3 regions of the Curtobacterium sp. LFS079 genome follow, and region 1 is predicted to be linked to each of the others. Evidence: riboswitches for the same ligand, from Rfam matches in the RefSeq annotation. Region 1 holds a riboswitch; each other region holds the start of a gene.
The links. Region 1 has a riboswitch for thiamine pyrophosphate ahead of ACNQPB_RS16600 (FAD-dependent oxidoreductase). Riboswitches for the same ligand answer to the same signal wherever they lie in the genome.
Positions count from the first base shown of each region.

Region 2: linked by a shared signal. The riboswitch ahead of ACNQPB_RS13185 (ECF transporter S component) and the one ahead of ACNQPB_RS16600 (FAD-dependent oxidoreductase) in region 1 are both predicted to bind thiamine pyrophosphate.
Region 3: linked by a shared signal. The riboswitch ahead of thiC (phosphomethylpyrimidine synthase ThiC) and the one ahead of ACNQPB_RS16600 (FAD-dependent oxidoreductase) in region 1 are both predicted to bind thiamine pyrophosphate.

Region 1 covers NZ_JBFPFO010000012.1:18,420-23,235, forward strand. Annotated here, with positions in the region: gene ACNQPB_RS16590 (RNB domain-containing ribonuclease) at 1-1,098, opposite strand, end outside; gene thiE (thiamine phosphate synthase) at 1,376-2,059, opposite strand; TPP riboswitch at 2,087-2,205, shown strand; gene ACNQPB_RS16600 (FAD-dependent oxidoreductase) at 2,196-3,470, shown strand; gene thiS (sulfur carrier protein ThiS) at 3,467-3,703, shown strand; gene ACNQPB_RS16610 (thiazole synthase) at 3,707-4,504, shown strand; gene ACNQPB_RS16615 (4a-hydroxytetrahydrobiopterin dehydratase) at 4,526-4,816, shown strand, end outside.
Region 2 covers NZ_JBFPFO010000007.1:81,735-86,550, forward strand. Annotated here, with positions in the region: gene ACNQPB_RS13170 (RNA polymerase sigma factor) at 1-244, opposite strand, end outside; gene ACNQPB_RS13175 (energy-coupling factor transporter transmembrane component T family protein) at 298-1,089, opposite strand; gene ACNQPB_RS13180 (ABC transporter ATP-binding protein) at 1,086-2,624, opposite strand; gene ACNQPB_RS13185 (ECF transporter S component) at 2,624-3,250, opposite strand; TPP riboswitch at 3,313-3,446, opposite strand; gene ACNQPB_RS13190 (NUDIX hydrolase) at 3,688-4,416, shown strand; gene ACNQPB_RS13195 (DUF4235 domain-containing protein) at 4,464-4,724, shown strand; gene ACNQPB_RS13200 (hypothetical protein) at 4,807-4,816, opposite strand, start outside.
Region 3 covers NZ_JBFPFO010000005.1:233,992-238,807, reverse strand. Annotated here, with positions in the region: gene ACNQPB_RS11180 (VOC family protein) at 1-766, opposite strand, end outside; gene ACNQPB_RS11175 (amidohydrolase family protein) at 850-1,932, opposite strand; TPP riboswitch at 1,992-2,099, shown strand; gene thiC (phosphomethylpyrimidine synthase ThiC) at 2,095-3,900, shown strand; gene ACNQPB_RS11165 (alpha/beta fold hydrolase) at 3,897-4,622, opposite strand; gene ffh (signal recognition particle protein) at 4,779-4,816, opposite strand, start outside.

The DNA of each region.
Region 1 (4,816 bases):
CACCAGGACAAAGCGGTCGATCAGGCGCCGCAACGGGGCGGTGGCGTGGGCGTAGGGGGCGCCGATGGCGGACTGCAGCACCTCCTCGGGGACATCGCCGTCGAAGGGGGTGTAACCCGCGCCGCGGAACAGCATGCCCGCCGAATGCAGGATGGCCAGCTGCTTGGGGTCGGTGGCGTCCAGGGTGCGGAGGTATTCGCCGTAGCTGATGCCCCCGGCGCCGTCCTTCCACGGTTTGCCAAGTGCCGCCGTCTGGCGCTTGAAATGCAGCAGGGAGCGTTCGTCCGGAGACGGCATGGTGCGCAGGATTCCCACTTTGCCGTCCAGCATCAGCTCCGCGGCCGCCATGCCGGTCATCAGTGAAATCTGGGCGTTCCAGTCCTCCACCGGCAGCGGCGGCGCGGCCACGATGCGGTAACCGCCCATCGGCAGGGGCGCGATCTCCTGCTCCGGCATGTTCAGGCTGGCGCCTCCGCGGCGGCGTTCCAGTTCCACGCGCTTCAGGCCGACCTCCTTGAGCAACTGCAGGACGGGCGCAGCGGTGCCGGCATCGATCTCGGCCTGGACATCGTGGTAGTTGAGCTTCGCCCGGCTGCGGACACTGGCCCGCCGGACCAGCGCGGACTGGACCTCCGCCGCGGCATCCAGGGCGAACTCCCACACAAACGCTCCGCAGCGCTGCCCGGCCAGCAGGCTGCCGGCCTGCTCACTGATCACCTCGGGGTGCAGCGGGATCCGCCCGTCCGGAGCGTAGAAGGTCTGGCCGCGGTGCCGCGTCTCCTCGTCCAGGGCGCCGCCGGGGGACACGAAGGAGGGAACGTCGGTAATGGCGTAGAAGACCTTGTAGCCCTCCCCGGAGCGTTCGATGTGCAGTGCCTGGTCCAGGTCGGTGGAGCCGGCAGGATCGATGGTCACGAAGGGAATGTGGTCGAGGTCGAGCGGAGGCAGGGTGTGCCGGGCCACCGCCTCCTTTGCCTCGGCGATAGCGTCATGCGGATAGTCCCCGGGCAGTTCGAGTTCCGTCCTCAGGGCAGCCAGTGCCTCCGCCAGCTGGTTCGACGTTTCACTGACATTCGGGGTTATCCGGTGATGTGACACGAAAGTCAGGGTAACCGATCCGAATAGGGCTGGAAACGACGCCGGGCGACCTAGCATTGCGTCCCGCGTCAATGGGGAGCAGAGGCTGTTTCCTGGTGGTGCCAGTGCGTCTAGTGTGGCGGGTGGGGGATAGAACCAGGAGTCCAAGCCCGAAGGCGCCCGCTACGGTGCCTGAGCTCGTCCGCTGAAACAACGACGGCGGCCGTCGCCCGAGGTGCCAAAAGCACCCGGGGCGGCGGCCGCCGTCGTCATTCAACGGATTGTGACTGCAGGCCCCTCACGTGTCCGGCAGGGCTGCGAGCAGTGACTTGGCGGCCGCCGTCGGGTCGCTTGCTTCGGTGATCGCCCGCACCACTACGATCCGGCCGGCACCGGCCTGCACCACCTGCTCAACATTGCTGTGGTCAATGCCGCCGATCGCGAACCACGGCAGCTGCACCCCGCCCACGCGTTCCTCGTCCGCGGCACGTACCGCACTCGCGGCGTACTTGACCAGATCCAGCCCGACGGCGTCCCGGCCCGGCTTGGTCGGCGTCGCCCAGACCGGGCCAACGCAGAAGTAGTCCAGGCCGCTGCGGCCCGGGGACGCGGCGATCGCGGCGTCAACCTGTTCCGGCGTGTGGGTCGACAGGCCGATCACGGTGGGATCATGCAGCAGCTTCCTCGCCGCGCGCAGCGGCAGGTCCTTCTGGCCGATATGGAACACGGGAGCCCCGGAAAGGGACGCGATGTCCGCCCGGTCGTTGACGGCCCAGAGCCGGCCGTGGCGCTGGGCCACCGCGTGCAGGACCTCCAGGAGTTCAAGCTCCTCGGCTGCTTCGATCGTCTTGTCGCGGAGCTGGATGATGTCCACTCCGCCTTCGAACGCGGCGTCGACGAATTGCTCGAAATCGCCCTGCTTCTTCCGGGCATCGGTGCACAGGTAGAGGCGGGCAGTGGTGTGCAGAACATGCTGGGTCATGGAAACCAGAGTAGTTCCCCTAAACTGGGCTGGTACTGCGGGAGCCGCGACCGTCGTAATGAGACCGTCCGGCTGAGAGGGCTTCAGCGCCGACCGCTTGACCTGATCCGGTTAATGCCGGCGTAGGGAAGGGCCCATGGACACACTTCACCCGGCACCCCGGAATCCTGCCATCACTGCCGACGTCGCGGTCATCGGCGCGGGCATCATCGGCCTCGGCATCGCCCATGAAGCCCGCCGCTCGGGGCGCTCCGTTGTGGTCATCGACCCCGCGCCCGCGACCGGCGCCACCTTTGCCGCGGCAGGCATGCTGGCACCGGTGAGCGAGCTGCACTACCAGGAGGAAGACCTCCTTGAGCTGATGCTTGCCTCCTCGCAGCTGTGGCCCGCATTTGTGCGCGGACTGCCCTCCGATGCGGCCGGTACCGGATACCGCACGACGCCGACCCTCGCCGTCGGTGCGGACGCCGCTGACCGCCGGGCGTTCGCCGACCTGCGGGACGTCCAACTGGGCCTCGGCCTGGAGATCCAGGCCTTGCCGCTGCGTGAAGCCCGCGAACGCGAACCCCTGCTCAGCCCGCAGATTTCCTGCGCTTTCGACATCCCAGGGGACCACCAGGTGGACCCGCGCAGGCTTGCCGCGGCCATCCTCGAAAGCCTGGCCCGGCACTCACCGGGAGACCGCAGCTGGGTCGACGCGGCGGGGTTCGACGGCCTCGTGGACGGTTTCCTGCTCAACACTGCGGCGTCAGGGCTCCTGTGGGAGGACGGCGACGTGGCCGGGGTGCTCCTGGCTGACGGCACCCGGGTCCTGGCCACGGAAACCGTGGTCGCCAACGGCCTGGCCGCCTCCGCGCTGGAAGGCCTGCCGGACGGACTCGCCCTGCCCCTGCGGCCGGTGTACGGAGACATCCTGCGCCTCCGGGTGCCAGGGCATCTGCAGCCACTGCTCACGGCCACGGTCCGTGGCCTGGTCCGCGGCGTGCCCGTATACATCGTCCCGCGCGAAGACGGCACCGTGGTGATCGGGGCAAGCCAGCGCGAGGACGGGCCCAGCTCCGCCATCGCTGTGTCGGCCGGCGGGGTGTACCAGCTGCTCCGCGACGCCCAGGTGCTGCTGCCCGCCGTCGCCGAGCTGGAACTGCTCGAATGCACCGCCCGCGCCCGGCCCGGGACCCCGGACAACGCGCCGCTGCTGGGACGGGTTGGCGGTCCGCATGGCGGCCCGGTGCCCGGCCTGATCGTCGCCACCGGGTTCTTCCGCCACGGCGTCCTGCTCACCCCGGCTGCCGCTGCCATCTGCGTGGGCCTCATGGACAACCGCAGTGACGAACGCTGGAGCAAGTTCGCCCCCGACCGTTTCTCCCACCCGCTCCACACCGCACCATCCGCCATCAAGGACCACGCATGAACATCAAACTCAACGGGGACCACCGTTCCATCGGCGACGGCGCCTCGGTCACAACCCTCGTCACGGAACTGACCGGCCGCGCACTTGACACCAGCGGCCAGGCCACGGACGGACGCAAGATCGGCGTCGCCGTCGCCCGCAACGCCGAAGTGGTGCCGCGCAGCCAGTGGGCTGCGACGGCGCTCGCAGAGGGCGACGAACTCGAAATCGTCACCGCGGTACAGGGAGGCTGAACCATGTCCACCACAAGCATCCAGACACAGAACGATCCCCTGGTGATCGACGGCGTCGGGTTTGGCTCCCGGCTCATCATGGGCACCGGCGGGGCACCGAGCCTGGACGGGCTGGGCGCGGCCCTGCTGGCCTCGGGCACGGAGCTGACCACCGTGGCCATGCGGCGGTATTCGCCCGCTGAAACGGGGTCCCTGTTCCAGCTGCTCCTGGACAATGGAATCCGCGTGCTGCCCAACACTGCCGGCTGTTTCACCGCCAAGGATGCCGTGCTGACCGCCGAACTGGCCCGGGAGGCCCTCGAAACCGACTGGGTGAAGCTGGAAGTCATCGCCGACGAACACACCCTGCTGCCGGACGCGGTCGAACTGGTCGATGCCACCGAGCAGCTGGTGAACCGCGGCTTCAAGGTTTTCGCCTACACGAACGACGACCCCGTGCTGGCCCTGCGCCTCGAGAACCTCGGCGCCACCGCGGTGATGCCCCTCGGTTCGCCGATCGGCACCGGCCTGGGCATCCTGAACCCGCACAATATCGAGCTCATCGTTTCCCGCGCATCCGTGCCGGTGGTGCTTGACGCGGGCATCGGTACGGCATCCGACGCCGCCCTGGCCATGGAGCTCGGCTGCGATGCCGTGCTGCTGGCCACCGCGGTCACCCGGGCCCGGAACCCTGTGCAGATGGGGGAGGCCTTCAAACACGCGGTGGTGGCCGGTAGGCTGGCGAAACAGGCCGGCCGCATCCCGCGCCGCGAGCATGCACTTGCTTCCTCGGCAATGGAAGGCCGCGCCGAGTTCCTCTGACGGGTTCCGCAAAGGAGTGCCATGAGCGAAGCGAAGGACATCCTGAGCCAAGCCGGGATTGATGAGGCCCTGCCTGGCCTGCCGGACTGGGAGTACCGCTCTGGCGCTCTCGTGACGGTCTACAAGCTACCCACGTCCGCGGTAGCGCTGGAGTTGATCGCCGCCGTCGGGCAGATCGCCGAGGAACTGAACCACCACCCGGACCTGGACTGGCGATACAACCGGGTGTTCCTCCGCTTTACTTCCCACGACGCCGGTGCGCGGCTCACTGCGCGCGATGTCCTGGCCGCCCGGCGTTGCAGCGAAGCCGCG
Region 2 (4,816 bases), on a different contig from region 1:
GCCGGCGCAGCAGGTTGGTGGCGATGCCGAACAGCCACGGCCGCGCGTCTTCCCAACGCTCGTCGAAGGAAGCCAGGCACTCAAAGGCGACAAGGAAAGTCTCCGAGGTGACGTCGTCGGCCACGAAATCACCCGCGCGCCGGGCCGCATAGCGGTAGATGACCGGGGCGTGCCTGTCGTAGAGCACGGCGAACTCGGCGGGGCTGTCCCGCGAGCGCCTGATGATGTCTCTGTCTGTGTTCACACCTTGTATTGCCCGGTGCCGCAGAAAAGGTTCACGGAAACTCAGTCTGCCCCTTAGAACACGAAGTTCCAGGTGCCGGCCGCAACGGCCGCCAGCACAGCCGCGGCGGAGATGAGCACCCCGCCCAGCAGCACCCACACGTCCAGCAGCGAGTACGTCGATTGCCGGGCCCACGTCCGGGCGGAGCCGCCGAAGCCCCGGGCTTCCATGGTTACCGCCAGCCGCGAGGCCCGGCGCACGGCCTGGACCAGCAGGCCGAAGCTCTGGCCGAGGGTGGCGCGCAGCCGTTGCAAGGGACTGCCGTGCGAACCAACCCCGCGGGCCCTGCGGGCCATCCCGATGGTTTGCCATTCCTCGGCCATGAGCCCTACCAGGCGCATCGCCGCCAGGGTCCCCAGCACGAAGCGGTGCGGCAGCTTCGCTTTCTGCGCCAGGGCGTCGGCGAGGTCGGTCGGGTCGGTGCAGCTCATCAGCAGGACCGCCGGCAGGGCGATCGCCAGCCCGCGCAGCATGAACCCAAGCCCCAGCTGAAGAGAGCCTTCGCTGATGGACCAGATGCCGACGTCGAGCAGTGTCCTTCCGCTGTCCGCCGACAGGATCGCGGTGCTCCAGCCGCCCAGGGCCGCCGCGAGGATGAGCGGCCAGCCGCGTTGCCACAAGAGCCGCAGGGTCAGGCCGACCAGCGGGAACAGGGCGAACTCCGCGAGCAGGGCGGTGGACGCGGAGACCCAGTCGATGGACAGCGCCAGCACCAGGGTGATCGCAAAGACGGCCATGAACTTCACCAGCGGGTTGGCCCGGGTGAGGAGGGCGTGGTTGCCGTGCAGGCTCATGACCTCCCTCATGCCGCACCCGCCTCCGTATAGGCCGCAGCTGCGGAGTCGAGCCGCATTTCGGTGCCGCCCAGCACCGCACTGAATTCCTGGTCATGGGTCACGGAGACAACGGCGGTTCCGGCGTCGAGCAGTTCGGACAGGAAGGACGCGAGTTCGGCCCAGGTGTTGGCGTCCTGGCCGAAGGTCGGCTCGTCCAGCACCAACACCTTGGGGCTCGCCGCCAGCACCGTGGCCACGGACAGCCTGCGCTTCTCGCCGCCGGAGAGCGTGTAGGGGTTGGCGTCCACCAGGTGCGTCAGGCGCAGGCGCTCAAGCAGTTCATCGACACGTTCCTCCCCGTGCCCCAGATGCCGCGGCCCGAACATGAGCTCATCCAGCACCCGGCCCGTGACGAACTGGTGCTCCGGCTCCTGGAACACGGTCCCGATCCGCGAAATCAGCTGCTGCGCCTTCCACGTGTAGGGGTCGCTTCCGGCGCCGTTGGAAAGCGCGACGCCGGCGCCCACCTTCCCGGCCACCGGCGCCAGCAGCCCGGCGAGGGTCAGCGCGAAGGTGGACTTGCCCGCGCCGTTGGGTCCGGTGATGGTGAGTGCCTGGCCGGCGACTACGTCGGCATTGAGGCCGGACTGCGCCGGGACGGGCGGAATGGTCTTGAAGCCGCGGCGGCGCGGGCGCTCCCGGGAAACAGCAAGGTCCTCCGCGCTGAGGAGGAGCCCGCCGGCGTCCCCGTGTGCCCCTTTTTCCGTCCGTGCCCGGGTGGCCGGCACATACCCCGGGACCCAGACGCCGGCGGCGGCCAGCATGTCGCGGGCCTGTTCCAGCACGGCGTCCGGCGGGCCGTCCAGCAGCACCGCGGGCTCGGAGGAGCTTCCGGGCTGCAGCACCACGATCCGGTCCACCAGATCCTTCCACACGGACACCCGGTGCTCCACCACCACCAGCGTGGCACCGGTCTTGTTCAAGCAGCGCCCGACGGCGTCCCGCACCTCCAGTACCCCGGCCGGGTCCAGGTTCGCCGTCGGTTCGTCCAGCAGGATCAGCCCGGGGCGCATCGCCAGGATGCCGGCGAGCGCCAGGCGCTGCTTCTGCCCTCCGGAGAGGGCCGACGTCGGGTGGTCGATCGCGAAGCCGGCCAGCCCGACGTCGTCGAGTGCCTCGTGCACGCGCGCCCAGATGTCGCCGGGCGGCACGGCCAGGTTCTCGGCGCCGAAGGCGACGTCGTCACCGAGGCGCGAGAGGACCACCTGGGTCTCCGGGTCCTGCTGCATGAGTCCGGCCCGGCCGCGGCTGTCCTGCGGCCGGGCGCCGTCGATCAGCAGCGAGCCGGTTTCGTCGGCGTCGTCCTCGCCGCCCAGTACCCCCGCAAGGGCGTGGAGCAGCGTGGACTTGCCGGCGCCCGACGGGCCCAGCAGCAGCACCCGCTCACCCGGTGCGATGTCCAGGTCAAGGCCATGGACGGCCTGGGCGGTGCGGCCGGCGTGCCGCCAGCCCCAGCCGCGTGCGGAAACGGCAGCGGCGCGGACGCCGGCTTCACTGGACGGCATCAGGAGAAGACGGGCTCCGTGGCGGCCTTCCGGGACGCGAAGGAGCTGAGCACACCGGTCTTGGCCAGGCCGCGGGTGGCGATCCAGGAGAGGCCGCCCGCGATCACGGCACCGGAGATCGCGCAGAACACGATGTAGGCGAGCTTGTCGCCGGCCTCGTACGCGATGTTCCAGCCCCACGGCATGAAGGAGTCGTTCAGGCCGCAGAACAAGCCTGCGCCAGCACCCGCCAGCAGCGATGCGGGCAGGTTGAACTTCTTGTATATGAGTGCCGCGAACACCAGCTCGGCGCCGAGGCCCTGGAGCACGCCGGAGATCAGCACGGTGGTGCCGTACTGCGAGCCCATGATCAGCTCGCCGGTGGCGGCAACGGTTTCGCAGAAGAGCGCCGCGCCCGGCTTGCGGATGATGAGCATGCCAAGCACGGCCGGAATCATCCAGCCGCCGGCGTAGAGGCCGCTGGAAGGCGGGTAGACGAAGACCGGGGCGAGCAGGTTGGCGCCCTGGTCCCAGGCCCAGAAGATCACGCCGCCCGCGACGGCGATCAGTGCCGCCACCACGATGTCCACCACGCGCCAGGTGTAGCCGGTCTTACTGGAAGCCGGCGTCGAAGAAATACCAGTCATTGTGTCCTCCTGAGGAACAGGAGGGGAAAGTGTCGCCCGGCCCTTGTTTCCCGGCCACCGGTCACTCTGAGAACTCGACTCCCTTGCGCCGGTACTAACCGGATCAGGTTCGAGGGTCTGCGGTGTTCCGCACTCTCAGCGCCCTTCCTTCGTTCTGCTGCTGCAGCCCGACGGCGGCGCTCCCCTGTCGTTATCAATTGCCCTTTTGGGCGTGCTCCAGTTTACACCCGGGCCTTTACCGGGCCCCTTCCGGGCGTTTTCGGGGCAGGGCGGACGGTCACATTGGCGCGGGGGTGCCTGGGCCTTGCACATTCTGCTGGATCACCCTGCTGGATAACCGAGGCTTGACCGCACCGTGGCCTGCAATGGTGCGGGTACGGTGGAGTGACTGCAGGTGTGATCCAGCAGAATCGTCACGAGGAGAGCAGGGAGCGTCCATGGCGGAAGACAATTCGCCCGGGAACACCGGGGCGCCCGGCACCGCGTCAGGTACAGCGCCCGGCACCGCGCCCGAGCCGCGGCTGGCGGCGAGCGTGATCCTGCTGCGGGACGGCGCCGACGGCCCGGAAGTCTTCGTCCAGCACCGGGTGTCCACCATGGATTTCGCGGCCGGAATGGTGGTGTTCCCCGGCGGCCGGGTGGACGCCGTCGACGGCAGCGGCTGGAAGTTCGCGGACGGGCTCGTACGGCAGCACGCGCAGGTGTGGCGCCGCTGCAGCATCGCGGCCGCAGACCCCGGCACGGCAGAGCACAACGCGGGCCGGGTCCTTGCCGCGGCGCTGCGCGAAGTCCAGGAAGAGGCGGGACTGCAGCTGGACGCAAGCCTGATGCGGCCGTGGGCCAACTGGGTCACCCCGGCGGACCAGCCTAAGCGCTTCGACACCTACTTCTACCTGGCTGCACCCGGGCCGGAGGACGAGGCCCGGCACCAGACCACCGAGGCCTGGCAGTCATTGTGGATGCCGGTGCGCGGAATCCTTGGCGGCGAGGCCGCGGGCGCCCTCAAGCTGATGCCACCCACCCTGGTGCTGTTGGAGGAACTGCTCCGGCTCGGCAGCACGGAAGCCTGCCTCGCCGTAGAACGGGACATCACTCCGGTTCGCCCGGAACCGGGTGCGCTCAAGGCCTTCTTCGAGCGCCGCCGCCAGTCCCCGGCAGCCGAATAGGGTTAGGCTGGGGTTCGGTCCTGTTTCCTCCCGCAAGGAGCCCCGGAATGAACATCTTTTTCAAACTGCTTGGCGCCGGCATCGGCATGGGCGCAGGATTCGTGGCCACCAAGCTGGTCAACGGCGTGTGGGAAAAGACCACCGGAAACAAACCGCCCAAGGGCCACGACGACATGGAAACCAGCCTGCGTTCAGCCCTTGCCTTCGCACTGGTCTCCTCTTCGGTCACTGCCATCATCCAGGTGCTGACCAGCCGCGCCACGCAGCGCGCCATCACCCGTTTCGCCAAGACCCCGGACATTACCTAGGTAGTTCCCACGGGTGGCGCTCTGGCACGCCGGGCGATTCACGTAGATTGCACCGCGGGCTGAACAAGCTCGATTCGCAGTCTTAGACCGGG
Region 3 (4,816 bases), on a different contig from region 1:
CTCCGACGTCGTCACCGGACGGCACCTCGATCACCACTTCACCCAGCCCCAGGGTGTCGCGGCGCGGGCCGGCCCCGCGGCTGTTCCAGACGTTCATCGCCATGTGGTGGTGGTAGCCGCCGGCAGAGACGAACAGGGCCTGGCCGTGCCATCCTGCGGTCCGCTCGAAGCCGAGGGTGTCGACGTAGAAGTCCTGGGCAGTCTGCACATCACCCACCTGCAGGTGGACATGTCCGACGCCGGCACCGGCCTCGCGCTGGCCGGCCAGTGCTTGTTCGCTCAGGTGCTCCTGCAGGTAGCGCTGCGGCGGCAGCGGAAGGCTGTCCATGACCACAGAGCTGCCGTTCCATTCCCAGCCGTCGCGGGGCTTGTCGTAGTAGAGCTCGATGCCGTTGCCCTCGGGATCGGTGAAATAGAAGGCTTCGCTGACCAAGTGGTCCGCGCTTCCGACGAAGGCGCGCGGTTCATACTGCGCCGCGGAGGCGACGGTCGCCGCGAGGGCGGCCCGGTCCCCGAACAGCAGGGCGGTGTGGAAGAGGCCCGCTTCCCCGCGCCCGGGAATCTGCAGGCCGCCGCCCGGAGCAAGGTGCACCAGGGGTTTCCCGAGGCGCCCGTAGTAGAGGCCGCCGTCCTGCTCCGCCACGACGTCCAGGCCCAGGGCGTTCTGGTAGTAGTCGCTCATGAGCTTCATGTCGCCGACCTTGAGCATGACGGTGCCCATGGTCAGTTCGGCAGGAAGCAGGTCCTGGCTGGCTGCGGTGGTCATTGAAACTCCCGAAAAGTGTTGGCGCCGCCGATCGGCGCTTCTACTCTTATTAAATTACTTGAAGCTTCAATTTATTCCAAGAATCACCTGATCATTTTTCCGCCGAGCACCACGTGCCGCAGCCGGGTGATAGTGCCAAGCCTCCGCCGCGGATCCTCCGCGCAGAGCACGACATCGGCCGGGGCGCCTTCGCTGATCCCGCCGGCCCCCAGCCACTCGCGCGCGGACCAGCAGGCGGCGTCGAGGGCCGCGGCCCGGGGAAGCCCGGCACGATGGAGTTCAAGGATCTCGTCGGCGATGCGGCCGTGCTTGATGACGCTTCCGGCGTCGGTTCCCGCATAGATCCGCACCCCGGCTTCGTACGCCTCGCCGATCCGTTCGTGGCGGCCTTCCCACAGCTCCCGCATGTGCGCGGCGTAGCGGGGGAACTTGGCTTCGGCGTGTATGGCGATGTCCGGGAAGGTCGCGATGTTCACCAGGGTGGGAACGATCGGAACGGCCTGCTCGACCAACCGCGGGATGTGCCGGGGCTGCAGGCCCGTGGCGTGCTCGATGCAGTCGATGCCGGCGTCGAGCATGTCGTCGATGGTGTCCTCCGCAAAACAATGGGCGGTCACGCGGGCGCCTTCGTCATGGACCGCGGCCACGGCGTCCCTGACGACGGCGGCCGGGAAGGAGGGTCCGAGGTCGCCGGCGGAGCGATCGATCCAGTCCCCCACCAGTTTCACCCAGCCGTCGCCCGCGCGGGCCTGCTTCCTGGCTTCCTCCACGAGCTGTTCCGGTTCAATTTCCACGGCAAGGCCGCGCAGGTAACGCCGGCTGCGGGCGATGTGCCGGCCGGAGCGGATGATCCGGGGCACCTCCCCGCTCCCCTGCAGCCAGCGGGTATCCGCCGGGACTCCGGCGTCGCGCACCAGGAGGGTTCCGGCGTCGCGGTCCGCCAGGGCTTGGGTCCGGGCAGTGTCCTCGTCCACCGCTCCGCCTGGCCCGAGGCCGATATGGCAGTGGGCATCCACGAAACCCGGCAGCACCCAGCCGTCCAGGATCGCGTGCGGTTCTTGTTCCGGGCGGGTGAAGGTGAGGCGGCCGTCCACCGACCACAGTCCGCGGCGTTCCTCTGCGGGCCCGCAGAGCACCGGGCCTGTGAATTCGATGATGCGCTGCACGCTGCCACGGTAACATCCGGGCTTTTCGATCCCCGCGCCCGGGGCTGTGGTAGCTTCGACTACGACCACACGGGGGCCCATGCATGGGCTGAGATCAGGCTGACGCAGCCTGCGACCGTCGAACCTGTCCGGGTAATGCCGGCGAAGGAAGTGAGTAATCCTTTGAGTACCTCAAATGCACAGCACAGCCCTGCCCAGAACGGTTCCGCCGACGTGACGCAGTCGCTGAAATCGCATTCCCTGGCCTATATCGAGGACGCCGGTTCCGGCATTCGGGTGCCTGTCACCGAAATTGCGCTGGAGCCCTCCCCCAACGGCGAGGCCAACCCGCCGTTCCAGGTCTACCGCACCGCCGGTCCCGGCAGCGATCCCGTGGTCGGGCTGGAACCGTTCCGCGCGGCCTGGATCGAAGGGCGCGGCGACACCGAAGAGTACAGCGGCCGTGAACGGAACCTGCTCGACGACGGCAAGTCGGCCGTGCGTCGCGGAGCAGCTTCCGCAGAGTGGAAGGGCGCACAGCCGGTGCCCCGCCGCGCCGTCGAGGGCAAGACGGTGACCCAGATGCACTACGCCAAGCAGGGCATCGTGACACCGGAAATGAAGTACGTTGCGCTCCGCGAAAACTGCGACGTCGAACTGGTCCGCAGCGAGGTTGCTGCCGGGCGGGCCATCATCCCCAACAACATCAACCACCCGGAGTCCGAGCCGATGATCATCGGCAAGGCCTTCCTGGTGAAGATCAATGCCAACATCGGCAACTCGGCCGTGACCAGCTCGATCGCCGAAGAAGTCGACAAGCTGCAGTGGGCAACGCAGTGGGGCGCGGACACCGTTATGGACCTCTCCACCGGCGATGACATCCACACCACCCGCGAGTGGATTATCCGCAACTCCCCCGTTCCGATCGGCACCGTTCCGATCTACCAGGCGCTGGAGAAGGTCAACGGCGAGGCCAACAAGCTGACCTGGGAGATCTTCCGCGACACCGTGATCGAGCAGTGTGAGCAGGGCGTGGACTACATGACCATCCACGCGGGCGTGCTGCTGCGCTACGTCCCGCTGACCGCCAACCGCGTGACGGGCATCGTTTCGCGCGGCGGTTCCATCATGGCCGGCTGGTGCCTGGCGCACCACGAGGAGAACTTCCTCTACACCCACTTCGACGAGCTCTGCGAGATCTTCGCCAAGTACGACGTCGCGTTCTCCCTGGGCGACGGACTCCGGCCGGGCGCGACGGCGGACGCCAACGACGCCGCCCAGTTCGCCGAGCTGGACACCCTGGCCGAGCTGACTAAGCGGGCCTGGAAGTACGACGTCCAGGTCATGGTGGAAGGTCCGGGCCACATCCCGTTCCACTTGGTCCGGGAAAACGTGGAGCGCCAGCAGGAACTGTGCGACGGCGCCCCGTTCTACACCCTCGGCCCGCTCGTCACGGACGTCGCTCCCGGCTACGACCACATCACCTCGGCCATCGGCGCCACGGAAATCGCCCGCTACGGCACGGCCATGCTCTGCTACGTCACCCCGAAGGAGCACCTGGGCCTGCCCAACAAGGACGACGTGAAGACCGGCGTGATCACCTATAAGATCGCCGCGCACGCAGCAGACCTTGCCAAGGGCCACCCGGGCGCCAACGAACGCGATGACGCGCTGTCCAAGGCCCGCTTCGAGTTCCGCTGGCGGGACCAGTTCGCGCTGTCGCTGGACCCGGTCACGGCCGAGGCGTTCCACGATGAGACCCTTCCCGCGGAGCCGGCCAAGACGGCGCACTTCTGCTCGATGTGCGGGCCGAAGTTCTGCTCCATGCGCATCAGCCAGGACATCCGCAACGAGTACGGCTCCGCCGACTCCCAGGCGGCAATCGCCGAGGCCTACGCGGGCATGCGGGAGAAGAGCGAAGAATTCCTGGCCGCCGGTGGAAAGGTCTACCTCCCCGAGCTGAAGCTGCCCGAAAACGCAGTGAACTAGGGCGAGGTCCGCCGCGCGCGATCCGATTCCGCGATGAAGGAGCGGATGATCCGGTCGCCTTCAGGCGAATCATGGGGCCGGTGTCCTCCTGCCGCGACGCGGTGGAGGGCACCGGTTTCGCGCAGGTAGCCGGCGATCTCCTCGTACAGGGGTTCCCAGCCGCCCGTGAGCACCAGGGTAGGGACGCCCGGAACGATATGCAGCGGCGCCTCCCACGGTGGTGCCTGCAGCCTCAGCCGCCGGGCGACCCTGCGCGGGTCCTCGTTCGACGGCGGTTCCGCGGCCGTCGAGGCCGTGCGCCGCCGGAACTCCTGCAGGTATTCCTCGTCGCCCAGCCGGTGCCGGGCCTCGAACAAGGGTTCCATGAGCGCCCGGTACGCCATGGTGGCGGGGAGTTCCGCGGTCAGGGACAGGCAGGCCGGTTCCACCAGGACGAGTGAGCGCACCAGTTCCGGATGCCCGACGGCGGCCAGCATCGCCGGGATGGCGCCCTGGGAATGCGCCACGAGGTGTCCGCCGGGCGTCCCTCCGCTGTCCAGGGCAGCCAGGATGATCGCGACATCGGCAGCAAGATCGGCCTCCACGGGCTCCGCCACGGGATCGAAGCCGTGGCGCCGCAGGAAGAGGGCGTCAAACTGCAAGGCCATGCCGTGCTGCTTCGGCCAAGCGGCGGCTCCGAATGAGCCGCCGCCGTGGACGAAGGCAACGCGTTGCTTTTCCATTGCACCAGCCTAGATTGCGAGGGGCCCGGCCGAGCGAAGCGAGACGGGGAGCAGGCTAAGCGTTATGGGGGCCCTCCGACATCCCAACTGTCTGGCAGTCATGGCCGTTTTCACCGCTCAGAACGGCCTTACGTGCGAGTCAGTTGGGAGGAGACCCTACTTACCGAGGAACTTGTCGAAGCCCTTGGGCAGGT